One region of the Jeotgalibacillus sp. 10bf12 genome, then DNA from elsewhere that is predicted to be linked to it. Evidence: predicted binding sites of a transcription regulator. Region 1 holds the regulator's gene; the other holds the start of a gene.
What was found. The regulator CtsR, encoded in region 1, represses protease genes until heat stress. The targets are predictions, from matches to a motif close to ATGGTCAATAAAGGTCAAACA.

Region 1 (3,214 bases):
GGAATAATCCGGTTCATCTGGTGCGTCATCATTAATCCTGGTAAATGCATCATAACAGATGCACGCAATCCCGTCCCAACATTTGTCGGGCAGGTCGTCAAATATCCGAAATTCTCATCGAACGCATAATCAAAATGCTCCTCGATCGCATCATCTATCTCAAGCGCTTTTCGCAGTGCCTCCTTAAGCTGAAGGCCGGGAAACAGGCACTGGATACGCAAATGATCCTCTTCATTGACCATCAGGCTGACATCCTCATCATCTGACAGCCATACAGAGGAAGAACTTGAATCCTCCGCAAGGTTTGGACTAATTAAATGTTTCTCTACAAGTACTCTTTTTTCAAGCCCCTGCAAATCCTTCATTTTCAGCTCCTCAAGTGGATACCCTGCCTGCTGAACTGCAGTCCCAACTGCCTCTGACGTCTGCTCAGCTTCCTCTTGAGTAAACACGGTCGGAAACGCGTATTCATGATGATTCCGCGCCAGTCTGATTCTTGTAGACAGTACAATTTCTGAGTAAGGGCCGTCTTCATTCATCCAGGAACTGACCGCCTGATTTAAAAATCTCTCAAGACTCATCAGCGCCGCCCCCTTCATCACGAATTTCGGCTTCAAGCGAACGGATCTGATCACGAATTTCAGCCGCCTGTTCAAATTCTTCCTGTTCAATCAAAGCCTTCAGATCTGAACGCAGCTCCGTTACCTTCCGCTTCATATGAATCGTGCCACCCTGGCGCTCAGGCAGCTTGCCCTGATGAACAGTATTACCGCTATGCAGTCTTTTTAAAATAGGCGGCAGCTGATCCCTGAAGGATTCATAACACTTCGGGCAGCCAAACTTTCCAATCTTTAAAAACTGATCAAATGTCATTTGGCACCCACTGCACTCAACCGTCTCACGTCTCTGCTGCTGAGGCTGACTCTGCTTCATCACAGGTGACACATTCAACAGTCCTGCAAGTAAATGATTAAACGAAAATGCACCATCATCATTCATGAACGCTTCACCCTTATCCTGGGCACACACCTCACACAAATGAATCTCCGACTTCTTACCGTTCACGACATTTTTCAAATGAACAGCAGCAGGCCGCTCCTGGCATTGCTCACACATCATACTCATCACCCCGCGACCTTATTGATATTTTAAAACAGTCAGCATAGCGGTCAGGATCCTTCCTCTTACCTCATCCCTTACAGGCAGAGGCACATTCAGCGTAGACCGGTCCATCGCACTGAGCATAAGCTTTGCTTCCCGTTTGGAAATCACTTCTTCATCAATCAATCGAAATACCACACTCTCCGCAACCGCCTGTGAAACAACCGGCTGAAGAATCTCAAGAATCTGATCAATTAAATGCGCATGATCATCACTTTTTACTTTTATAATACGTATATACCCTCCGCCGCCACGCTTACTCTCCACAACGTAGCCACTTTCAATCGTAAAACGGGTTTTCATCACATAATTGATTTGAGAAGGCACGCACTGGAAACGCTCAGCAATCTCACTGCGCTTTATCTCCACTATTTCACTTCCACTCTTCTCCAAAACCTCTTTCAAATAGTTTTCAATCACATCAGAAATATTTTTCACATTGCCACCTCCCCACCTTGACTTTGACTATCTTTGACTATGATTATACAACATAGTTCAGTTTATGTGCAATTCAGGGGCTGGGATACTGGTGATTTGCATGAGTGTTGGTGTATGGGCAGGCATGTATCAGGGAGGGAGGTGGCACAGATAGAACGGATGGCGCTGATGGCGGGCAATTGAAGGAAATACAACTTTTGTTGATGGAATTAATGAATTTTATGATGAAAATCTTACATGGAATGAAGGAATAAAAGGTGTGTTTTTGGCTGCTGAAGGAATTAATGTCCGGATTGAGGGAATCAAACCAGATATTGAAGGGATCCACCACAGGGTTGAGGGAATAACTTTCGAATTGAATGAATTCCGTCGTCCATACACGCACTTAAGGTTTCGTCTTTTGGCCTTTGATGCCACTGGGATTCTGGCCTTTTGCTCTTAATGCCCTTCAGATCATATCCCTCTAATGCGTTTCAATGCACAAAAAAAGCCTTCCCACTCAGGGGAAGACTCAGGTTGCCTAGCGACGTCCTACTCTCACAGGGGGAAACCCCCAACTACCATCGGCGCTGAAGAGCTTAACTTCCGTGTTCGGCATGGGAACGGGTGTGACCTCTTCGCTGTCATCACTAGACATAAGGCTCGCGCCTTCAAAACTGGATACGTTCATCAAAGTAAGGGATTTTCCGAGAATCAACCGATTTGGTTAAGTCCTCGATCGATTAGTATTCGTCAGCTGCACATGTCACCATGCTTCCACCTCGAACCTATCTACCTGATCATCTTTCAGGGATCTTACCACTTGCGTGTGGGAAATCTCATCTTGAGGGGGGCTTCATGCTTAGATGCTTTCAGCACTTATCCCGTCCGCACATAGCTACCCAGCGATGCCATTGGCATGACAACTGGTACACCAGCGGTGCGTCCATCCCGGTCCTCTCGTACTAAGGACAGCTCCTCTCAAATTTCCTGCGCCCACGACGGATAGGGACCGAACTGTCTCACGACGTTCTGAACCCAGCTCGCGTACCGCTTTAATGGGCGAACAGCCCAACCCTTGGGACCGACTACAGCCCCAGGATGCGATGAGCCGACATCGAGGTGCCAAACCTCCCCGTCGATGTGGACTCTTGGGGGAGATAAGCCTGTTATCCCCGGGGTAGCTTTTATCCGTTGAGCGATGGCCCTTCCATGCGGAACCACCGGATCACTAAGCCCGTCTTTCGACCCTGCTCGACTTGTAGGTCTCGCAGTCAAGCTCCCTTATGCCTTTACACTCTTCGAATGATTTCCAACCATTCTGAGGGAACCTTTGGGCGCCTCCGTTACTCTTTAGGAGGCGACCGCCCCAGTCAAACTGCCTGCCTGACACTGTCTCCCGGCCCGATAAGGGCCGCGGGTTAGAAGTTCAACACAGCGGGGTAGTATCCCACCAATGCCTCCACCGAAGCTGGCGCTCCGGTTTCTAAGGCTCCTACCTATCCTGTACAAGCTGTGCCAAAATTCAATATCAGGCTGCAGTAAAGCTCCACGGGGTCTTTCCGTCCTGTCGCGGGTAACCTGCATCTTCACAGGTACTATAATTTCACCGAGTCTCTCGTTGAGACAGTGCCCA
Region 2 (3,214 bases), 1.1 Mb from region 1:
TCTTTCCTGCAGCGTATCTTCAAGTCTTAACAGTTTTTGACGCTCTTCTTCTATTAATCTGTTGACCGGAATCCCCGTCCATCTTGCTACAATTGATGCAATCTCTTCTTCAGAAACTTCTTCTCTTAACAGACGGTTTTCATCGCGTGATTGTTCGTTTTCAAGTTCCAGTGCTGTAATTTCCTTTTGAAGCTTTGGAATATGACCGTGCTTCAGCTCTGCAGCTTTAGAAAGATCATAGTTATTCTCAGCATCTTCAAGCTCTCTTCTCAACTTATCAAGCTCTTCTTTTTTTTCCTGAATCACGACTAATGAGTGCTTTTCACTTTCCCATTTCGCTTTCATGACCTCTGCCTGCTCTCTCAGTTCAACAAGCTCAAGCCTTAGTTTATTCAGCCTTTCAATACTTGCAGGGTCTTTTTCCTTTGCAAGTGCCTGCTCTTCAATTTCAAGCTGCATGACTCTTCGGAATGCTTCATCTAATTCCTGTGGCATCGAGTCAATTTCAGTTCTGATCATCGCGCAGGCTTCATCGATTAAGTCAATCGCTTTATCAGGTAGAAAGCGATCTGTAATATAGCGCTCAGAAAGCTTAGCTGCTGCTACGATCGCACTGTCGTGAATTCTTACACCGTGATGGAGCTCGAAACGCTCTTTCAGCCCGCGCAGGATCGATACTGTATCATCCTCGTCAGGTTCCTGCACCATCACCTGCTGAAATCTGCGTTCAAGAGCAGGATCTTTTTCAATATACTGTCTGTGTTCGTTCAAAGTAGTCGCACCGATGCAGTGTATTTCTCCTCTGGCAAGCATCGGCTTCAGCATATTCCCTGCATCCATGGCACCTTCTGTTTTCCCGGCACCTACAATGGTGTGTAATTCATCAATAAAGAGGATGATCTGACCATCACTGTTTTTCACTTCAGCAAGAACGGCTTTCAGTCTTTCCTCAAATTCACCTCTGAACTTTGCGCCGGCGACAAGCGCGCTCATATCGAGCTCAAAGACAATTTTATCTTTCAGCCCTTCAGGTACATCTTTTCTGACTATCCGCTGTGCAAGCCCTTCAACAATGGCCGTTTTACCAACCCCCGGCTCGCCGATCAGTACAGGATTGTTTTTTGTTTTTCTGGATAAAATCCTGATGACGTGTCTGATTTCAGCATCACGTCCAATCACCGGGTCCATCTTTCCTTTTTTTACTTCTTCCACTAAATCACGTCCGTACTTAGACAGCGCTTCATATGCGACTTCAGGATTTTGAGATGTCACTCTTCTTCCCCCTCTGATTTCATCAATAACCTGCTTTAAAACATCAGGTCCTTCACTATGTTTTAATATATATTTGACTGTGTCCAGATGAGACAGTTTCATTAAACCGAGCATCAGGTGCTCTAATGATAAAAACTCATCTGTATATTCCTTCATGACTGATTCTGAATGTTTCAGCCACACGCCTACATCTCCTGCAAAAACAGGATCATAACTTTCTGAATGCACGACAGGCAATGAAGACAGCTTCTCTGAGATATAGCTTTTAATGTCAGCAGTATTCATGTGAATCCCGGACAGTAGCCTCAATGTAAAATCATTGTTCAGCATCGAGGCAAAAACGTGTTCTACATCAATAGAAGAATGCTTATTATTTACTGCAAGCTCTTTTCCTTCAGCAAAAGCATCCTGCACACTGTATGTCATTTGATCCAGTTTCATCAGATCACTCCTTTGACCTTCTTTGACCTTTTGTCATATTTTATCATTCTCTTCATCAAATTGTAAAGAACCAGCACTTTACATCTCATCTTTTCGGTGGTTAAATTAAGAACATGTGATGCTAAAATAATGGAGGATTTTATGGATATCGAACAGTTATGGTTATTATTAAAATTTACTTTTCTCGGATTGTTTCAGGGGTTTACTGAACCGATTCCGATCTCATCCAGCGGGCACCTTCAGCTGGCACAATATTTTCTTGGTATAGAAATTGAAGGTAACAATTTCACTTTTGAATTAATGGTGAACTCAGCCTCTCTTATCGCTGTTTTACTGGTTTTCAGAGAAGACATTATCCGACTGATTACAAGAGGTCTTGGTTACATAAAAACGAGAAAGCCTGAAGATAAAACAGAATTTAATTTCATTTTGTACCTGATTATCGGTACAATTCCAGCCGGTGTGATCGGTGTGCTGTTTGATGATGACATTTCACGTCTATCCGGACCTCAGACGGTTGCGATTACTTTAATGATTACCGGTATCGCACTATTTCTGATTAGAAATCTGCGTGGTAAACGCGGTGAGAGTGGTATGTCTATAAAAGATGCACTGATCATTGGTGGCGCTCAGGCGGTTGCCCTGATTCCGGGTATCAGCCGGAGCGGCGCAACAATTGTAGCGGCAATGGCAAGAGGGATTCATCAGGAAACGGCACTGCGGTATTCATTTCTGCTATTTGTACCTGTCAGTCTTGGCGGAATGGTACTGAGCTTCTCAGATTTCCTTCAGGATGATAACCTGGCGGATCTGTGGCTCCCATACCTGCTGGCATTTATCGCATCACTTATTGCTTCATACTTCTCGCTTAAGTGGTTTATGAATATTATGGCGAAGGGTAACCTGATTTATTTTGCGATTTACTGTTTAACTGTAGGTCCAATTGTTCTACTTGTACTGTGGATTTCGTAAAGTAATGGTTTCCTTATATACGTTTCAGACGGGAAATTGATTCATTTAATTGGTGAGAGGTTTGGCCGTGTTGACGGCTGAGCCTCTTTTTTTCGGGCAATACATCGCAGCGACACAGGCATTTCAACTGCAGTCAATGTGTGGTTGTTAATGGAGGTAGGAAATGATCTGTATACTGTGGCGGAGGAGGTGGGCGGTGATGGCGGTGATTCGATCACCTTTTCCCATTTATCTATCGGCAATTGAATTTATTCTGACACCATTGACATTAATTCGGAGCTCATCACCGTCGGGCAGATTTTATCTATCAATTTTACTGAGGATTCCTACAGCTAGCACACGGATTACATCACCTTTTTCATTATTAGGCCGCACTGCAATCGGTCACCGGCAATCTGCCCGCTTCCTCAACAGCTACATACTCCGACACAGCAAAAACCGCCGAACCCATCAAAGGGTTCAGCGGTTTTATTTTTTTGATCACGTAATCCCTAATGCAATTTTAGCGTAGCGTGACATATTGTCTTTG

Region 2: a site for CtsR is predicted at 1,723-1,743, ahead of clpB (ATP-dependent chaperone ClpB). Genes of this name have one in related genera too.

The regions. Positions count from the first base shown of each region.
Region 1 is NZ_CP200276.1:938,181-941,394, reverse strand. It holds gene DH10bf12_RS04520 (protein arginine kinase) at 1-581, opposite strand, end outside; gene DH10bf12_RS04515 (UvrB/UvrC motif-containing protein) at 571-1,125, opposite strand; gene DH10bf12_RS04510 (CtsR family transcriptional regulator) at 1,138-1,599, opposite strand; rRNA gene rrf (5S ribosomal RNA) at 2,118-2,233, opposite strand; rRNA gene DH10bf12_RS04500 (23S ribosomal RNA) at 2,302-3,214, opposite strand, start outside.
Region 2 is NZ_CP200276.1:2,020,688-2,023,901, reverse strand. It holds gene clpB (ATP-dependent chaperone ClpB) at 1-1,713, opposite strand, end outside; gene DH10bf12_RS10525 (undecaprenyl-diphosphate phosphatase) at 1,855-2,685, shown strand; gene DH10bf12_RS10520 (metal-sulfur cluster assembly factor) at 3,166-3,214, opposite strand, start outside.